Regions from separate parts of the Kribbella italica genome, predicted to be linked through region 2. Evidence: riboswitches for the same ligand, from Rfam matches in the RefSeq annotation. Region 2 holds a riboswitch; each other region holds the start of a gene.
The links. Region 2 has a riboswitch for glycine ahead of gcvT (glycine cleavage system aminomethyltransferase GcvT). Riboswitches for the same ligand answer to the same signal wherever they lie in the genome.
Positions count from the first base shown of each region.

Region 1 (6,579 bases), 7.3 Mb from region 2:
CCGTCGGCGCGCTGCCGGCCGGGTCCGCCCTGCTGATCGTCCAGCGCGGGCCGAACGCGGGCAGCCGCTTCCTGCTCGACGTCGACGTGGTCACCGCCGGCCGGCACCCCGACAGCGACATCTTCCTGGACGACGTCACGGTCTCGCGCCGGCACGCGGAGTTCCGCCGCGACCCGGCCGGGGTCAAGGTCCGCGACGTCGGCAGCCTGAACGGCACGTACGTCAACCGCGACCGGATCGACGAGGTCGCGCTGGCAGGCGGCGACGAGGTCCAGATCGGCAAGTACCGGCTCGTCTACTACGCCAGTGGCCAGGCCTGAGGCTGACGCCGGAGGAAGCAGCATCGGAGCGGTGCTGCAGGTCCTGCAGGCCGAGTTTGCCGACGTCACCATCTCCAAGCTCCGCTTCCTCGAGGCCGAGGGACTGGTGACGCCGGCCCGGACGGCGTCCGGGTACCGGAAGTTCAGTGCGGCCGACATCGAGCGGCTGCGGTACGTGCTGACCGCGCAACGCGACCAGTACCTGCCGCTGAAGGTGATCAAGGAACACCTCGGCGCGATGGACCGCGGGCTGCGGCCGACACCGGGCGGCCGTCCGGCGGCGCCTGCCGCGGCCGAGCCGGCCGGGCTGCCGGTGGCCGAGGACTTCGGTGCCGACCGCACCGAGCTGAAGCTGACCCGTGAGGAGCTGCGGGTCGCGGCGGGGATCACGGCGGAGCTGCTCGAGCAGCTGGAGAGTCATCAGCTGGTGGTGGCTCGGGGCAACCACTACGACGGCGACGCGATCCTGGTGGCGAAGGCGGCCGCGGAGTTCGGGCGGTACGGCGTGGAGCCGCGGCACCTGAGGCCGTTCCGGACGGCGGCCGACCGCGAGGTCGGCCTGATCGAACAGGTCGCCGGGCCGCGGCGCGACGACAAGACCCAGGAGCTTGCGGCCCTCGCCGTACGGTTGCACGCGGCACTTGTTCGGTCTCGTTTGTCCCGCTGAGGGGGCGCTGCCTGGCGAGGTCGGCGGTGATGCGGCCGTCCAGGTCGGCTGTGGCTGAGGCCGCTCCGGCCGGAAAGAACGTGGTGGGGACGCAGGCCCGACCGGCGGGGGACTGGCGGGGCGCGGCGGTGGACCGGGGACCGGCCAGACCGGTGGGGGCGCGGCGGTGGACCGGGGACCGGCTTGTGTCACCGGTGCGGAGTAGGCTGAGGGATGTGCGCGAAGTCGACGTAATCGGAGTCCGGGTCGAGATGCCCTCGAGTCAGCCGATCGTGCTGCTCCGGGAGGTCGGCGGTGAGCGGTACCTGCCGATCTGGATCGGCGCGGCCGAGGCCAGCGCGATCGCGTTCGCGCAGCAGGGGATGGAACCACCGCGTCCACTGACCCACGACATCTTCGCGGAGGTGATCCGGGTGCTGGGGCACACGCTGACCCAGGTCCGGATCGTGAACCTGACCGACGGCGTCTTCGAGGCGATCCTGGTCTTCGACGACAAGACCGAGATCTCGGCCCGCCCGTCGGACTCGATCGCGCTCGCGCTGCGGACCGGTACGCCGGTGTTCTGCGCCGAGGAGATCCTCGCCGAGGCCGGCGTCCCGGTGCCCGAGAGCGAGTCCGACGAGGTCGACGAGGTGGAGGAGGAAGAGGAAGTGGAGCGCTTCCGCGAGTTCCTCGACCAGATCTCGCCGGAGGACTTCGACAAGTCCTGAGCGTGCGTTACGACCGTGTGTTGGGTGTGTCTGGTACAAGGCCGGGTTGGTAACGATTCGGCCCGGAGCCGCGACACGCTTTCGGCTCGGAGCGGTTGTCGTTGACCGGGTCAGGTCGGCGGCTTACCTTGAAGGAGTTGTGAGGAGTTGTAACTCCACGGATGTAGTCCGTTCCAGTCAGTACCCAGGGAGGCTCAGGCGTGACACGCACCGGCGACACTGATCTGACGGCGCAGTCGGCGTCGGAAGCACACGCCGACGCGGCTGCCGCAGCGGGGGTGCAGGGCCTGCTCTTCGACGACGACCTGCGCCCGATGCCGGAGGATGTCGGCTTCCGCGGCCCGACGGCCTGCGCGGCCGCGGGCATCACCTACCGTCAGCTCGACTACTGGGCCCGCACCGGCCTGGTGTCGCCGTCGGTCCGTCCGGCCACCGGCTCGGGCACGCAGCGGCTCTACGGCTTCCGCGACGTCCTCCTGCTCAAGGTGATCAAGCGTCTGCTCGACGCCGGCATCTCGCTGCAGCAGATCCGGACCGCGATCGCCCACCTGAGCAAGCGCGGCATCGACGACCTGACCCAGATCACGCTGATGAGTGACGGCGCCTCGGTCTACATGTGCACCTCGCCGGATGAGGTGATCGACCTGCTGGCCGGCGGCCAGGGAGTCTTCGGCATCGCCCTCGGCGGCGTCTGGCGCGAGGTCGAGGGTTCGCTGTCCGAGCTGCCGACCGAGCGTGCCGACGGCAACGACGAGGAGTCCGGCTCGCACGCGAACGACGAGCTCGCCGCTCGCCGCCGCGCCCGGATGACCGGCTGATCCCCGAGCTATCCCCAGCAAAACAGTGCGCCCACTCACCGCGGAAACCTTGCGTGGTGTGTGGGCGACTTTGTTGCTGCCCCTCGACGCTGACGACACGATCGACTTCGCCCGCCTGAAGGCCCAGCTCGACCACCTGCTCACCAGCGGAGTCCACGGTGTGTACGTGCACGGCACGGCGGGCGAGTTCCAGACCCTGACCGAGGACGAGTACGACCGGATCAACGACCTCCTCGCCGCGCAGACCGAGCTCCCGTTCCAGCTCGGGGCCAGCCATCCCTCGGCCCAGCTCCAGCTCGATCGCGTACGCCGGGCCGCCGCGCTGCGCCCCTCGGCGATCCAGGTGATCCTGCCCGACTGGCTGTCGCTGAGTGCCGGCGAGGCGCTGACCTTCCTCGACCGCGTCGCCGAGACGGCGGACGGCGTACCGCTCGTGCTCTACAACCCGCCGCACGCGAAGACGCAGGTCGGGCCCCGGCAACTCGCCGACCTGGCGCGCGCCGTACCGACGCTGATCGGGCTGAAGAACGCCGGGGGAGACGCCGCGTGGTTCGGCCAGGCGCGGGAGTCCGGCCTGTCGCTCTTCGTCCCCGGCCATTTCCTGGCGAGCATGACGCCGCTCGGCGCGGACGGCAGCTACTCGAACGTCGCCGCGCTCTCGCCGGCCGGTTCCGTCAGGTGGTACGAGCTGATCGAGACCGACCACCAGGCGGCACTCGACGTGGAGCGGCGGATCGCGGAGTTCTTCGCCGGGCACATCGCGCCACTGCAGGCACGCGGCCTGTCCAACCCCGCGCTCGACAAGTTCCTCGCCGCGGTCGGCGGCTGGGCCGACGCCGGGACCCGGGTCCGCTGGCCGATGGCGTACGCCGAACCGGACCTGGTCGGACCCGCGCGGGTGACCGCGCGGCGGCTGCTGCCGGAACTCGACGAGGGCAACTGGTAACCTCGGGGTTGCCGTACACAGCACTCGGGAGAGTCCCAGGTTCGCCTGGGCGCCGAAGGGGCAATTCCTCCCCGGAACCTCTCAGGCCCATGGACCGGGTGCCGCAGGCGACTCTGAAGCGCGCTCGCCGCGTGACAGAGGGGGAGGCCACCGGCAGACCTGTCAGCAACGGAGCCTCCACTCATGACTGTGCAAGATACATTTCCCACCCCACCGCCCCGGTCGCACGACATCTCCCCACAGATTTCGGCCACCTTCGCCGACCGCCACATCGGTCCGCGCGCCGACGAGGTCGCCCGGATGGTGCAGACCCTCGGGTACGCCGACGTCGACGCGCTCGTCGATGCCGCGGTCCCGGCCTCGATCCGCTCGGCCGAGCCGCTGCGGCTGCCCGAGCCGGCCTCCGAGGTCGACGCGCTGACCGAGCTCCGGCAGCTCGCCGCCCGCAACACCGTGGCCACCTCGATGATCGGCCAGGGCTACTACGGCACCTTCACCCCGTCGGTGATCGTCCGCCGCCTGGTCGAGAACCCCGCCTGGTACACGGCGTACACGCCGTACCAGCCGGAGATCTCCCAGGGCCGGCTCGAGGCGCTGCTGAACTTCCAGACCGCCGTGTCGGACCTGACCGGCCTGCCGACCGCGAACGCGTCGCTGCTCGACGAAGGCACTGCTGCCGCCGAGGCGATGACGCTCGCGCACCGGTCGAACCGCAAGAGCAAGAGCAACCGCTTCCTGGTCGACGCCGACTGCTTCGCGCAGACGATCGCCGTCGTCGAGACCCGCGCCGAGGCGCTCGGTATCGAGGTCGTCGTCGCCGACACCACCGATGGTCTGCCGGACGGTGACTTCTTCGGCTTCCTGGTCCAGTACCCCGGCTCCGGCGGGGTCGTCCGCGACCTCAAGCCGTTGGTCACCGCCGCGCACGAGCGCGAGACGCTGGTGGCCGTCGCCTCCGACCTGCTCGCGCTGACGTTGCTCGAGGCACCGGGTGAGGCCGGTGCCGACATCGTCATCGGCTCGTCGCAGCGCTTCGGCGTCCCGCTGTTCTACGGTGGCCCGCACGCGGGCTTCATGTCGGTCCGCGCCGGGCTCGAGCGGTCGTTGCCCGGTCGCCTCGTCGGCGTCTCGGTCGACGCCGACGGCGCGCCGGCGTACCGGCTGGCGCTGCAGACCCGCGAGCAGCACATCCGTCGCGAGAAGGCGACCTCCAACATCTGTACGGCGCAGGTCCTGCTCGCCGTCGTCGCGTCGATGTACGCCGTCTACCACGGCCCCGACGGCCTGAAGGCGATCGCCGAACGCGTCCACGCGAACGCCGACAGCCTGGCCGCGTCCCTGCGCGCCGGTGGCGTCGAGGTCGTGCACGAGCAGTTCTTCGACACCGTCCTGGCGCGCGTCCCCGGTCGTGCGGCCGACGTCGTCGACACCGCCCGGCAGAACGGCATCTGGCTGCGCCTGGTCGACGCGGACCACGTCGGCATCTCCTGCGACGAGAAGACCGACGCCGCCGCGCTCGGCCGGGTCTGCCGCTCGTTCGGCGTCCGGTACGACGCTTCGCTTGCCGGTGGCAACCTGGCCGAGGCCGTCACGCGTACGTCGGACTACCTGACCCACCCGGTCTTCAACACGCACCGGTCCGAGACGGCGATGCTGCGCTACCTGCGCAAGCTGTCCGACTACGACTACGCGCTCGACCGCGGCATGATCCCGCTCGGCTCGTGCACGATGAAGCTGAACGCGACCACCGAGATGGAAGCGGTCACCTGGCCGGAGTTCGCCGACCTGCACCCGTTCGCGCCGATCGAGGACGCGGCCGGCTACGTGAAGCTGATCGGCCAGCTGGAGCGCTGGCTGGCCGAGGTGACCGGCTACGCGAAGGTCTCGATCCAGCCGAACGCCGGGTCGCAGGGCGAGCTGGCCGGCCTGCTGGCGATCCGCGGATACCACCGGGCCGAGGGTAACGAAGAGCGCAACGTCTGCCTGATCCCGTCGTCGGCGCACGGCACCAACGCCGCCTCCGCCGTGATGGCCGGGATGAAGGTTGTTGTTGTCAAGGGCAACGACGACGGCACCATCGACCTGGACGACCTGCGGGCCAAGGCGACCGAGCACGCGGACAAGCTGGCCGCGATCATGATCACCTACCCGTCCACGCACGGCGTGTACGAGGAGAGCGTGACCGAGGTCTGCCAGATCGTCCACGACCACGGCGGTCAGGTGTACGTCGACGGCGCGAACCTGAACGCCCTGCTCGGCCTGGCCAAGCCGGGTGAGTTCGGCGGCGACGTCTCGCACCTGAACCTGCACAAGACGTTCTGCATCCCGCACGGCGGCGGTGGCCCGGGCGTCGGTCCGGTCGCGGTCGCCGCGCACCTGGCGCCGTACCTGCCGAACCACCCGCTCCTGGACCAGGCCGGTCCGGACTCCGGGGTCGGCCCGATCTCGGCGGCGCCGTTCGGTTCGGCCGGCGTCCTGGCGATCTCCTGGGCTTACATCCGGATGATGGGCGCCGAGGGCCTGACCTCGGCGACCAAGGCCGCCGTCCTGACCGCGAACTACGTCGCCAAGCGGCTCGAGAACGCGTTCCCGGTGCTCTACACCGGCGAGAACGGCCTGGTCGCGCACGAGTGCATCCTCGACCTGCGGCCGATGACCAAGGAGACCGGCGTCACCGTCGACGACGTCGCGAAGCGCCTGATCGACTACGGCTTCCACGCGCCGACGATGTCGTTCCCGGTACCCGGCACGCTGATGGTCGAGCCGACCGAGTCCGAGGACCTGGGCGAGCTGGACCGCTTCATCGACGCGATGATCGCGATCAAGCACGAGGTCGACCGGGTCGCGGCGGGCGAGTGGCCGGCCGACGACAACCCGCTGGTCAACGCGCCGCACACGGCGTCCGCGGTGATCAACGACAAGTGGGAGCACGCCTACACCCGCGAGGAGGCCGCGTTCCCGCAGTCGGTCGACCGGACCACGAAGTACTGGCCGCCGGTCCGCCGCATCGACGGCGCGTACGGCGACCGCAACCTGATCTGCTCCTGCCCTTCCCCGGAGGCCTTTGAGTGACTCTTCGTTCTGACACCGCCGCCGCCTTGTACGCCGAGGTGGCGGC
Region 1 covers NZ_JACHMY010000001.1:1,459,855-1,466,433, forward strand. Annotated here, with positions in the region: gene HDA39_RS06835 (FHA domain-containing protein) at 1-320, shown strand, start outside; gene ftsR (transcriptional regulator FtsR) at 352-987, shown strand; gene HDA39_RS06845 (bifunctional nuclease domain-containing protein) at 1,203-1,697, shown strand; gene HDA39_RS06850 (MerR family transcriptional regulator) at 1,898-2,515, shown strand; gene HDA39_RS06855 (dihydrodipicolinate synthase family protein) at 2,574-3,461, shown strand; glycine riboswitch at 3,477-3,568, shown strand; gene gcvP (aminomethyl-transferring glycine dehydrogenase) at 3,645-6,533, shown strand; gene HDA39_RS06865 (serine hydrolase) at 6,530-6,579, shown strand, end outside.
Region 1: another riboswitch for glycine. It lies ahead of gcvP (aminomethyl-transferring glycine dehydrogenase); the one in region 2 lies ahead of gcvT (glycine cleavage system aminomethyltransferase GcvT).

Region 2 (6,579 bases):
TCTTTCCCGAGGACACGTCCGTGCTCACGGTCGAGTACAAGATCAACCTGCTCGCGCCCGCCGAGGGCGACCACCTGGAAGCGGTGGGCACCGTGCTGAAGCCCGGCCGGACCTTGACCGTGTGCCGGCTCGACGTCTTCGGCGTACGAGGGGAGCAGCGCAAGCTCATCGCCGCCGGGCAGCAGACCCTGATCCAGGTGGCCGGCCGCCCGGAGCGATGACGGTCAGCGCCCGAACCAGCGGGTGAGGTGGGTGGCCAGGTCCGTCTGGTCCTCGCCGACCCAGACGACATGGCCGTCGGGGCGGAGCAGGACGGCGGGGGCGTCCAGCTCCTCGCTGACGTCGACCACGTGGTCGACACGGTCCTCCCAGCCGGTGACCGAGAGCCGGCCGGTCTGGTCGAGCAGCAGGCCGCGGCCCTCGTGCATCCGGGCGTACAGCCGGCCGCCCTTCAGCTCCAGGTCCCGCAGCCGCCGCCCGAGCAGCTCGTGGCCCTCGCCGACGTCGTACCGGACGTCGATCGCGACGATCCGCTCGATCAGGAGCCGGTTCACCTCCTCGAAGTCCATCAGCTCCGTGAACAGCCGCCGCAGCGCCTGCGGGCCGGCGTCGAGCGACATCAGGACACCCTGCGCCCGCGTGCTGTCCAGTACGGCGGCCCCCACCGGACGGCGCTCGGCCTCGTAGCTCTCCAGCAACCCGGCCGGTGCCCAGCCGTTGATCTCCGCGGCCAGCTTCCAGCCGAGGTTGAACGCGTCCTGGACGCCGAGGTTGAGGCCCTGCCCGCCGAGCGGCGGGTGGATGTGTGCCGCGTCGCCGGCCAGCAGCACCCGGTCGACCTGGTACCGGTCGGCCAGCCGCGTGGCGTCCCCGAACCGGGACAGCCAGCGCGGCGAGTGCACCCCGAAATCGGTGCCCGCGACAACCATCAGCTGCTGCTTGACCTCCTCCAGCGTCGGCGGCACGTTCCGGTCCGCCGCCAGCCCGTCCGCCGGTACGACGACCCGGAACACCCCGTCCTCCAGCGGCATCAGGCCGAACCGCCGCTCGGTCTTGCGCACCTCGTTCTGCACGGCGTTCACCGTGTCCAGCGGGTCGCCCACGGACATCTCACCGAGCAGCGTCTCCACCTGCGACGGCTCACCGGGGAACCCGATCCCGAGCAGCTTGCGCACCGTACTGCGGCCGCCGTCGCACCCGACGACGTACCCGGCCCGCAGCCGCGACCCGTCGGCCAGCTCGACGTCCACACCCCGCTCGTCCTGGCTCAGCCCGACCACCTCGACGCCGTACCGGAGCTCGGCCCCGAGCTCGACCGCGCGCTCGGCCAGGATCCGGTCGATCGCCGGCTGCGGCATCCCCAGCGTGTACGCGTGCGCCGAGTCCAGCGCCGGCGTCGGCTTCGGAATCCCCGCGAAGAATCCGGCGACCGGGTACTGCGTCCCGACCGCGAGGAACCGCTCGAGCACCCCTCGCTGGTCCATCACCTCGACCGACCGCGCGTGCAGGCCCATCGCCCGCACCACCTTGGTCGGCGCGGAGTCCTTCTCCAGCACGACCACGTCCACCCCGTGCAGCCGCAGCTCCGCCGCCAGCATCAAGCCCGTCGGCCCACTACCCACCACAAGTACCTCAGTCACAAGTCCCCATTTCCCCGAGCTGTCGATCAGCAACTCGCAGGATTCTCCAGCACCCCCTGGGCCTTGCGGCAAGTCCCCATCTGCGCTATAACCTAATTACGGCAGGGAGATTCTTTCTCTCTGCCTTTGTTGTGCCCGGCCCCTACTCCCCGGCGTACAGCGGATGGGCGGCAGCCAGTACGGCGACCCGGTGGCGCAGGTCGGACAGGTCCGCCTCGGCGTCGGCGGTCAGTGCCTCGGCGATGATGTCGGCCACCTCGGTGAACGCCTGCTCGCCGAAACCACGGGTCGCCAGCGCCGGCGTACCGATCCGCAAGCCCGACGTCACCATCGGCGGTCGCGGGTCGAACGGGACGGCGTTGCGGTTGACCGTGATGTCGATCGAGGCCAGCCGGTCCTCGGCCTGCTGCCCGTCGAGCAGGCAGTCGCGCAGGTCGACCAGCACCAGGTGGACGTCGGTCCCGCCGGAGACCACCGAGATGCCGTGCTTGGCGACGTCCGGCCGGTTCAGCCGCTCGGCCAGGATCCGCGCGCCCACCAGCACGCGCTCCTGGCGCTCGCGGAACTCCTCGGAGGCCGCGATCTTGAACGACACCGCCTTGCCCGCGATCACGTGCTCGAGCGGTCCGCCCTGCTGGCCGGGGAAGACGGCGGAGTTGAGCTTCTTGGCCAGGTCGGCGTCGTTGGTCAGGATGATGCCGCCGCGCGGACCAGCCAGTGTCTTGTGCGTCGTCGACGTGGTGACGTGCGCGTGCGGCACCGGCGACGGGTGCAGCCCGGCCGCGACCAGGCCGGCGAAGTGTGCCATGTCGACCATCAGGTAGGCGTCGACGGCATCGGCGATCCGCCGGAACTCGGCGAAGTCCAGGTGCCGCGCGTACGCCGACCAGCCGGCCACGATCAGCTTCGGCCGGTGCTCGTGCGCGAGCCGTTCGACCTCGGCCATGTCGATCCGGTGGTCGTCCGGGCGCACCTGGTACGGGATCACGTCGTACAGGCGGCCGGAGAAGTTGATCTTCATGCCGTGCGTGAGGTGACCGCCGTGCGCGAGGTTGAGGCCCATGATCGTGTCGCCGGGACGGATCAGCGCGTGCATCACGGAGGCGTTCGCCTGCGCGCCCGAGTGCGGCTGGACGTTCGCGTACGCAGCGCCGAACAGCGCCTTCACCCGGTCGATCGCCAACTGCTCGATCACGTCGACGTGCTCGCAACCGCCGTAGTACCGGCGGCCCGGGTAGCCCTCGGCGTACTTGTTGGTGAGCACCGAGCCCTGCGCCTGCATGACGGCCGCGGCGGTGTGGTTCTCCGAGGCGATCATCTCCAGGCCGTCGCGCTGCCGGGTCAGCTCGTCGGCGATCTTCGCCGCGATCTCCGGGTCGAGGTCGGCCAGGTCGGCATCGAGGCTCGGGGCAACGATCTGCTGGAAGGTGCTCACAGGTCACCGCCGTGCTTGGCCGCGTAGTCCTCGGCCGACAGCAGCGGACCGTCCTCGGTGGCGTTCACCTTGAACAGCCACACGCCGTACGGGTCCTCGTTGATCGCCGCGGGGTCCTCGGTGACGGCCGGGTTGACCTCGGTGATCTCGCCGGTCACCGGGGAGAACAGGTCGGAGACGGACTTGGTCGACTCCACCTCGCCGCAGGTCTCCCCCGCGGTCACGGTGCTGCCGACCTCGGGCAGTTCGACGTACACGATGTCACCGAGGGCGTCGGTCGCGATCGCGGAGATCCCGACCGCGACGGTCCCGGCCTCCTCGCGGGCAACCCACTCGTGCTCGTCGGAGTACTGCAGGCCGGCCTTGACTGTTGGCATCGTCGGTCCTCACTTCTGGCGCTGGTAGAAGGGCAGAGCGGTCACTGCGAACGGCTCCGGGGTCCCGCGCAGGTCGACGTCCAGCGCGGTGCCGGGCTCGGCGTGCTCGAGGTCGACGTACGCCAGAGCGACCGGTACGCCGAGCGTCGGGCTGGGCTGGCCGGAGGTGATCTCGCCGACGACGACGCCGTCCTTGAGCACCGGGTAGTGGCTGCGCGGCGCGCGCCGGCCGGTACCGGTCAGGCCGACGAGCTTGCGGGCCGAACCCGCTTCTTTGCGCTGGGCAAGGGCTTCCTTGCCGACGAAATCTTCCTTGCTCAACGCAACGACTCCGCCGAGCCCGGCCGCGAACGGGTCGCCGTCGCGGGAGAGTTCGTTGCCGTAGAGCGGCATCCCGGCCTCCAGCCGGAGCGAGTCGCGGGCCGCGAGGCCGGCCGGAGTCAGCTCGCCGTCCTCGGCCGCGGCCTCGATCGCGCGCCAGACGTCGGTGGCGTCGTCGTTCGCGACGAAGAGCTCGAAGCCGTCCTCACCGGTGTAGCCGGTGCGCGCGACCAGCAGGTTCAGGTCGGTCACGGTGATCTCGACCGCCGCGTAGTACCTGAGCGTGGTGAGGAACTCCTGCTGCCCGACCGGGATCAGCCGGAGCAGGATCGACTCGGCCTGCGGGCCCTGGACGGCGATCAGCGAGGTCCGCGCGGAGGCGTCGTCGACCGTGACGTCGAAGTTCTCGGCGCGCTCGGTCAGCGCGGCGGCTACTGTCGTGGCGTTGCCGGCGTTGGGGACGACCAGGAACGCCTCAGGACGCCGGTAGGTGATCAGGTCGTCGATCACGCCACCGTCCTCGGCGCAGATCAGCGAGTACTTCGCCTTGCCGACCGCCATCGCGGAGATCTTGCCGACCAGGGCGTGGTCGAGGAACGCCGCGGCGTCCGGACCGGTCACCCAGACCTCGCCCATGTGGGACAGGTCGAAGAGGCCGGCCGAGCGTCGTACGGCGTGGTGCTCGGCCAGTTCGGACCGGTACTTGAGCGGCATCTGCCAGCCGCCGAAGTCGGTGAAGTTCGCGCCGAGCCGCTCGTGCTCGGTGCGCAGTGCGGTGTACTGGGTGGGCATGAGGAACTCCAGAATCCAGGTGGCGCGCGCCACGAGATCGGGGTTCCTCCCCGCTCTGTATCGGACCTGAGAGTTTCCGCGCGGCCCGATGAGTTCTTGGCGGGCTTCGCTTGCACCGTCGGTGAGCCGGCTGTCCGGCTGCTTTCCAGAGTTGCCTGACCACGGCGGTACGGGGGCCTGAGAGATTCCCGGGGAGGATTTGCTCCTACGGCACCTGCACGACGGCAGGATTCTCCCGCCGCGGATCAACAGCGTGTTCAGTTGTCGGTCGCACCCTAAGCGGGGTCCGGCCGGGCGCGCAAGGCTCAGGTGAGCGTGAGGCCGAAGCCGGGGCGGTCGGGCACGGTCAGGTTGCCGTCTTTCCACTCGTAGGCACTGGTGTCGACACCGTCCGTCGTACCAGGCACTCCCTCGACCGTCGGAACATTGCCGAGGCCCGCCGCCATCTGCGCGGCGTACAAGGTCTTGAGCGGAACTCCCCAGGCGTGCGGCGACGCCTGGCAGCTGACCCGCGGCATCACCTCGCGCCAGCTGGTCAGGCCGAACGACACCACGTCCATCAGCAGGACGTCGATGTCGCCGTCGGCCGCGATCTCCAGCAGGGGCTCGAGATCCGGGTCGGACTCTCCCTCGGCGATCAACGTCGGCGACCCCTGCAGGTGCTTCTTGAGCCGGGCCAGGTCGGCGGCGTCGTCGAGAAACGGCTCCTCGACCCAGTACAGGTCGCAGTCCGCGACCGCCTTCAGATACTCGATGAACCCGTCGCAGTCGTAGCCGTCGTTGGCGTCCACCAGGATCCGGTGCTCCGGGTACGCCGCTCGCACGGCCCGGGTCACCTCGATGTCCCGGGCGTCTCCTTCGGCCCGTTCCATCCAGCGGTTCCCGCGCCCGATCTTCAGCTTGAACGCGCGATAGCCCGCCGCGTCGTCGGCCGCGCAGTCCGCCAGTACGGCGTCCACGCCGTCCGCATCGAGGTCCGCGAAGTAGACCGCGCCGTCGTAGATCGGGATGGTCCGGGTGCCCTTGCCGCCGAGCAGCGCGTGCACCGGCAGATCCAGGAGGTGGCCGGCCAGGTCGTGCAACGCGAAGTCCAGCCCCCGCAGCCCGGCCTCGCGCACTCCCGTGGCCGGATCGATCAGCTCCCCCACCGACCGCCCGACCACGTCGTCGGGAACCGGCCCGGCCGCGAGGCCCCATCCGGACTTCCCGGTGTCGGTGTGCAGGATCACGACGTCGTCGACCCCGCCGTCCCCATGACTCCCGAGCCGGGCGTTCCGCCCGATGGTCCGCGGGTAGCGCGACCGGATCGTCGACCGCTCGACACGGCTGATGAAGTGGCTGTCCAACGTCATCTGGACTCCTTCGGAGTTCGTCGACTACGGCGTCTTCGCCTCGGCGGCGTGGTTCCCTGCCTAGTCTGCAACGTTGGAGGACCGCGCAAACCTCGCGGCCCAATCCCGTACCGCCGCGGCGAGTTCCGGCGGGCCGACCACGTGGAAGTCGGTGCCGAGGGCACCGAGTGAGAACAGCGGGCCGTCGAGCGAGTCCGTCTCCAGCAGCACCCGGCAGCTCGTCGGCGTGACGACCTGGACCTCGGCCCAGCGGCCGAAGTGCGCGCTGACCGTCTCGGCCGGTGCCGCTACGACCACCTCCACGGCGTACGGGCCTTGCTGTGATCCGCCGAGGACGTTGGCCCGGACGTACTCGGCGACGTCGTCGTACGGGAGAGGGCGCGGGCCGTACGGCGTACCGGCGCCTTCGGCGGCGGCGATGCGGTCGATCCGGAAGGTTCGCCAGTCGTGGCGGTCGAGGTCGTAGGCCACCAGGTACCAGCGGCGGCCGAACGGGACGAGCTGGTACGGCTCGACCTCGCGCCGCGTGCGCTTGCCGTCGATCGCGCGGTAGCGCAGGCGGACCCGCTCGGAGTCACGGCAGGCGAGGGCCAGGGTGGTCAGGATCTCGTGGTCGATCGGCGTCGCCGTGGTCGTCGACGTGGTCGCCGACGTGGTCGCCG
Region 2 covers NZ_JACHMY010000001.1:8,726,643-8,733,221, reverse strand. Annotated here, with positions in the region: gene HDA39_RS41060 (PaaI family thioesterase) at 1-221, shown strand, start outside; gene rox (rifampin monooxygenase) at 225-1,640, opposite strand; gene glyA (serine hydroxymethyltransferase) at 1,783-3,075, opposite strand; gene gcvH (glycine cleavage system protein GcvH) at 3,072-3,452, opposite strand; gene gcvT (glycine cleavage system aminomethyltransferase GcvT) at 3,462-4,565, opposite strand; glycine riboswitch at 4,611-4,720, opposite strand; glycine riboswitch at 4,721-4,813, opposite strand; gene HDA39_RS41035 (mandelate racemase/muconate lactonizing enzyme family protein) at 4,871-5,917, opposite strand; gene HDA39_RS41030 (helix-turn-helix transcriptional regulator) at 5,978-6,579, opposite strand, start outside.

Region 3 (6,579 bases), 3.0 Mb from region 2:
TGCTGATCGCGCGCAGATCGGCGACCAGGGAGTGCAGCTCGGTGTCCTTGGGGTAGCGGGTGACGGCGGCGCGCAGGTCGGTGATCATCGCGATCTTGAACCGCTCGGCCTGCTCGTCGGTCTGGCGGACGCGGCCGTAGCCGTCCGGGAGGTCGTCATCGCCGGCGAAGCGCCGCCAGACGATGTTGCGCTCGCGGCCGCGCAGACCCGACGGGTCGCCGAGCATCGCGGCCCACAGGGAGTTCCAGCTGATCATCGTCCAGGACGCGTCGGCCACGCTCAGCGGTGCGCCCTCGAGCTGGTCCACCAGGCGCTGGACACCAGGCGGGATGTACGTCGAGATGCGCCCCGGCGCGGGCGGCGCCTGACCGGCCAGCACGAACAGGTGGTCCCGCTCGGCGTCGTCCAGCCGTAACGCGCGAGCCAGGGAGGTCAGCACCTGCGGCGACGGCGACGAAGACCGGCCCTGCTCGAGCCGTACGACGTAGTCGACCGACAGACCGGCCAGCAGGGCGAGCTCCTCACGCCGGAGCCCAGGCGCACGCCGTACGCCGTTCGCGGGCAGGCCGGCCTCGGCCGGGGTCACCCGGTCGCGCCAGGCGTGCAGGGTCTTGCCGAGTTCGGACACGTCTCCAGTATTGCGGCCCGGCCTGGCAACAGCCTGGTACTGCCGTTCCCCAGGCTGTTCCGGGTACTGCCTGTCCGCGTCGCGACCGGCCAGAGTCGTTGCCATGACCATCACACTGATCACCGGGGCCAACAAGAGCCTCGGCTTCCAGACCGCTCGCGAACTCGTTGCCCTCGGCCACATCGTGTACGTCGGGGCGCGCGACCAGGAGAAGGGGCGCAAGGCCGCCGCCGACCTCGGCGCGAAGACCGTCCAGCTCGATGTCACCGACGCCGCCTCGATCCGGGCCGCGGCCGAGCAGATCGAGGCCGCGGAGGGCCGGCTCGACGTACTCGTGAACAACGCCGGCATCCCCGGGCACGTGAACGCGGCCGGCATCCCGGGCCACCCGTCGACGGCGTCCGAGGTGACCGCCGAGACGCTCCGGACGGTCTTCGAGACCAACGTCTTCGGCGCGGCGCAGGTGCTGCACGAGTTCCTGCCGCTGCTGACCAAGAGCGACCACCCGGTCGTGGTGAACGTCAGCAGCGGGCTCGGCTCGATCGCGGGGGTGCCCTTCGACGGCGAGTCGGCGGTGCAGTCCTGGATCCCCGTCCCGGGGTACGCCGCCTCGAAGGCCGCACTCAACATGCTCACCGCGCAGTTCGCCTACCTGCTGCCGGACCTGCGGATCAACACCGTCGACCCAGGCTTCACCGCCACCGACTTCAACGGCCACCGCGGCACCCAGACGGTCGAGGAGGGCGCCGCGATCATCGTCCAGGCCGCCACGATCGCCAAGGACGGACCGACCGGTCAGTACCTGAGCATCCACGGCCCGGTCGCCTGGTAGGTCGCCGAAACGCGTACGCCGACCGCCCGACTGCTACGCCGGGTGACTGCAACTGGCGCACCCGGAGCTGTGCGTCGGCACCTCGCGCAGCCGGAGCCGTGCCCCAGCACCTCGGCGCAGCCGAAGCCATGCCCCAGCACCTCGCCCAGCCGGAGCTGTGCGTCGGCGCCTCGCGCAGCCGTGCCCCAGCGCCTCGCGCAGCCGGAGCTAGGCGTCGGCACCTCGGCGCACCCGAAGCCGTGCGCCAGCGCCGCCTACGGCACCAGCGCGTCGAGCCAGCCGAACAACTGGCCGACCAGGCCCGGATCCGGGTCGTTCGTGACCGGCGGCGTACCGGTCGGACTCGGCGAGGGGGACGGCGAAGGCGAAGGTGACCCCGGGGTCGACGGCGACGGCGTCCCCGGCGGAGGCGGCTCGGTCGGCCTCGGAGTCGGCAGCACCGGGGGCCGGGCCGTGATCGTCGGCAGCACCCTGCGCGTCGCGTCCTCCGCCGTACCGGTCGTCGGCGCGCCCGGTGTCGGGCGGCCTGCCTCGTCCCCGGCGTGACCGTCCGGCTGGACGTCACCCCGACCGACCCCGTGCGATGCGGTCGGGAGCGACGGAGTCGGCGTCGCGGCCGGCCGCCCGTCCGACTCGACGTACGGGTAGTTCCGGTCGGCCGGGTCGGCGATCGGCAGGCCGGCGACCGGCGTGACCGTGTCGGGGTCGCCTGCGCCGGGCAGCGGCAACAGGCCCACGACAGCCAGGGCGGCGTACAGACCGATGGGCAGAGCGATGCAGGCGGCGGTACGGCGGACCCTCTTGCTCCTCAGCGGGGTCCGGCGCGGTGCTGCCTGTTCTTCCTCGGAGAACAGACTCACAGTTCCGGCACAGTAGCGGGTGTTCACACGTTTCAAACAGGTCTTGGAACGATATTCACCGCAAACCGCACCCCGTCGCGACACTGAGCAACCCCGCGGTGACCCGTCAGCACTCGATCACGTTGACGGCCAGGCCGCCGCGTGAGGTCTCCTTGTACTTGATCTTCATGTCCGCGCCGGTCTCGCGCATCGTCTTGATCACCTTGTCCAGCGTGACCACGTGCACCCCGTCGCCGTGCATCGCCATCCGCGCGGCGTTGATCGCCTTCACCGAGGCCATCGCGTTCCGCTCGATGCACGGGATCTGGACCAGCCCGCCGACCGGGTCGCAGGTCAGGCCCAGGTTGTGCTCCATCGCGATCTCGGCGGCGTTCTCGACCTGCTCCGGCGTCCCGCCGAGTACCTCGCAGAGCCCGGCCGCGGCCATCGAGCAGGCCGACCCGACCTCGCCCTGGCAGCCGACCTCGGCGCCGGAGATCGACGCGTTCTCCTTGTAGAGCACGCCGATCGCGCCGGCGGCTAGCAGGAACCGGACCGTGCCGTCCTCGGTCGCGCCCGGCACGAACCGCCGGTAGTAGTGCAGTACGGCGGGAATGATGCCCGCGGCACCGTTCGTCGGCGCGGTGACGATCCGGCCGCCGGAAGCGTTCTGCTCGTTCACCGCGAGCGCGAACAGGTTCACCCAGTCCATCACCTTGAGCGGGTCGACCGACCACTTGTCGCTGCTCAGCTTCTGGTGCAGACCGTGCGCCCGGCGCGGCACCTTCAGGCCGCCCGGCAGCACGCCCTCGGTCTCGCAGCCCTCGTCGACGCAGTCCTGCATCACCTGCCAGATGTGCAGCAGGCCCTCGCGGATCTCGGGCTCGGTCCGCCAGGCCAGCTCGTTGGCGAGCATCACCTCGCTGATCGGCAGCCCGGACTCGCGGCAGCGGTCGAGCAGCTCGGCGCCGGACAGGAACGGGTACTTCAGCGGCGTCCGGTCCGGGACGATCCGGTCGCCGGCGGCCGCGTCCTCGTCGACGACGAACCCGCCGCCGACCGAGTAGTACGTGCGCTCACGCAGTACGGCGCCGTCGGCGTCGCGGGCGACGAAGGTCATCCCGTTCGGGTGGTAGGGCAGCGCCTTGCGGCGGTGCATCACCAGTTGCGAGTTCTCGTCGAACGCGATCTCGTGCTCGCCGGCCAGCCGCAGGGTCCTGGCCGCGCGGATCGCCTCGACGCGCCCTTCGACCGAGCGGGTGTCGACGGTCTCCGGGTCCTCGCCCTCGAGACCGAGCATGACGGCCTTGTTGCTGCCGTGTCCGTGGCCGGTCGCGCCGAGCGAGCCGAACAGCTGCGACTCGACGGCCGTCGTCCGGGTGAGCAGGCCGTCGGCAGCCAGGCCGACGGCGAAGGTCCGGGCGGCGCGCATCGGTCCCACGGTGTGGGAGCTCGACGGGCCGATCCCGATACTGAACAGGTCGAAAACGCTGATCGCCATCTGGAGGTTCCTTCCGGTCGTCGTTGACCGATCGGTGTGCCTCCCCGCTCTGTCAGACGTGCTGTCTTCCAGAGGTGCCTCGCCCGTGCGGTGAGGGTGCCTGAGAGATTCTTGGGGAGAGTTGCTCCTACGGCGCCCGGGTCGGGCCCGGGTCTCTCCCGCACGGGTTCATGCGGCGGTGGTGCTGACGGTCGCGACGGTACGGCGGACCCGCGCTCCCCGTCAATCCGGCCGTGCACTCCTCCGAGGGAGAGCGTTCCCCCGCGCGGGGGATCCCTCGGAAGCACCGCCACCACAAGCTGAACGCATGACGACGAGCACGCGTCCGCGCGACCACGCACCGAGCGAGGCGACAGCGCAGCGGTGGATGCCGCTCGCCGCGGTCAGCTGGGCGGCGGCGTACGGACTGGTCCGGTTGTGGTTCGCCACTGGACATGCACCGGCCTGGGAGTTGCCCGGGAGCGACCTGCTGATCTCCTACTGGCTGTCGCTCGCCTTCTGCGTGCTGAGCGCGGTCCTGGTCGTCCTGCCGGTGTCGCGGATGACCATCAGGCTCACCTGGGCAACAGCTGCCGGCTGGGTCGCCGTGTGCGCCTTCGTGCTGCTTGACGTCGTCGCCGCCGTCCTGCCAGGCCTCGGCATCCCGTTCGACCCGATCGGTCTTCTCAGCCGTCTCGGTGGTCTCACCGGCGCGGGCCTGCTCGCGGCGACCGCACTGACCAGGCAGCGCGCGCTCGACCCGTCCTGCCTGCGCTGCAGTGGGCTCCGGTCGGTCACGTCCACACCCAGGTGGGCGATCGCAGGAGCAGCTGTGGCCGCCGCGGGCTGCCTGATCCGCCTGGCCGCTCAGGCGGTCGTCGGCTTCGGCAGCACGCCGTACGACGCCGGCATGGCGGTGATCCTGTTCGAGGCGGGCTTCCTGCTCGCCGGCCTCCTGCTCCCGCTCCTGCTGGTGACGCGCGCCGGCCGGATCTTCCCGCGCTGGATGCTGCTGCTCCCCGGCGGCGGGCTCGGCGCCGGCATCACGGCGTACTTCGGCGTCGGACTGCTCCAGATGGTCGCCGCCGCGCTGCGGCACGAGCCGGTCTTCGGAGAGATGGGCCTGCCCGAGGCGTTCTTCTGGGTCGCGGTCCCGGCGTACGTGCTCTGGGGCGCGGGCCTGCTCACGGCGACGTACGGGTACTACCTCCGCACGCGCCGACCCTGCCGCGGCTGCGGCCGGTGAGTCAGCCCAGGCGGTTGGTCCGTGCCGCCCACAGCTCGAAGAACCAGGTGAACAGCGGCGGGATGCTGGCGGCCAGCGCGAGCAGCGTGGTCGGCCAGGTCCAGCGCAGCGGCTTGCGGACGACCGCGACGGTCAGCACGTAGGCGACGAAGATCCCGCCGTGGATCGGCCCGAAGATCTTCACGCCGATCTCGTTGTCCGACAGCACGTACTTGAACAGCATCCCGATCAGCAGCCCGGTCCAGGAGATCGCCTCGGCGATCGCCACCACCCGGAACCAGGTCGCATGCTTCGAACCAGCCGGCGCGTCCACGGCTGCAACAGTCTCGGTCATCAGACCAGTGACCCTAACAAGTCGGCCCAACCGCTCCCGGGTTCCCTCCGGGTCGGCACCGGATGCCGGTCAGGGTCGGCGCGGCGAAAGATCGTCCCAATGAAGAGACCGATTGTTTGGTGTGCGGCCGCGGCCGCCGTACTGGCAACGCTGACGGTCCCGGCCACTGCGGCGCCGTCCATCGACTGGGCTGCCTGCCAGCCCGAGCCCGGTGACACCCCGGAGGAGATCGCCCTCCTCCCCGGCTCGGAGTGCGCCACGCTGAAGGTGCCGATCGACTGGAACGACCCGGCAGAAGGCACCTTCGAGCTGGCCGTCTCCCGACGGAAGGCCCAGGGCCAACGCGTCGGCGTCCTGGTGTTCGGCCCGGGCGGACCCGGCGACTCCGGTGTCGACCGGATCCGAACCGGGATGAGCCGGTTCAGCCAGCGGCTCGAGGACCGCTTCGACATCGTCAGCTTCGACCCGCGAGGTGTTGCCCGCAGCAACGCCGTGAAGTGCTCGGCGGCGCTCGTCGCGCGGCAGCCGTCGCCGATCCTGAAGAACCAGAGGGACTTCGACGCGACCGTCGACTACAACCGTGAGCTCGCCGCGGACTGCCGCGAGAACACCGGCCCGGTCTACGACCACCTCGACACCTTGCAGACCCTGCGCGACGTCGACGCGATCCGCGCCGCCCTGGGCGAGCAGCAGATCTCCTTCCACGGCAGCTCGTACGGGACGCTGCTCGGCCAGCAGTACGCCGAGCGCTACCCGCGGCGGGTGCGCGCGCTGGTCCTGGAGAGCGTGTTCGACCACAGCGCCGCGACGACCGGCGAGTTCCTCGACGCGCAGGCCTGGGCCGGTCAGGACTCTTTCGACGAGTTCGTGAAGTGGTGTACGACGGCAACGACCTGCGCGCTGCACGGCCAGGACATCCACGCAGTGTGGGACCGGCTGCTCGCGCGGGCCGGCCGCGGCGAGCTCCCGGATCCGCAGCGGCCGTCGTACCCGATCAATGCGTTCCAGCTGAGCTTCGTGACGTTCCGGACCTTCTACGGTCCGGACTGGGTCAAGCTGGCCGGCCTGCTCGCCCAGCTGGACAAGAGTGCGCCGCCGACGCAGCAGCCGCCGGTCCCGACCGGACTGACGAGCTTCTCGTTCGTGACGTTCTGCCGCGACTTCAGCCTGCCGGTCCGCGACTACCGCGAGTACGCCGGTCACCTGCGACGGCTGGCGCG
Region 3 covers NZ_JACHMY010000001.1:5,747,657-5,754,235, forward strand. Annotated here, with positions in the region: gene HDA39_RS26700 (helix-turn-helix transcriptional regulator) at 1-733, opposite strand, end outside; gene HDA39_RS26705 (SDR family NAD(P)-dependent oxidoreductase) at 732-1,460, shown strand; gene HDA39_RS26710 (hypothetical protein) at 1,715-2,320, opposite strand; gene HDA39_RS26715 (L-serine ammonia-lyase) at 2,427-3,800, opposite strand; glycine riboswitch at 3,879-3,971, opposite strand; gene HDA39_RS26720 (hypothetical protein) at 4,108-5,025, shown strand; gene HDA39_RS26725 (DUF3817 domain-containing protein) at 5,027-5,359, opposite strand; gene HDA39_RS26730 (alpha/beta hydrolase) at 5,459-6,579, shown strand, end outside.
Region 3: another riboswitch for glycine. It lies ahead of HDA39_RS26715 (L-serine ammonia-lyase); the one in region 2 lies ahead of gcvT (glycine cleavage system aminomethyltransferase GcvT).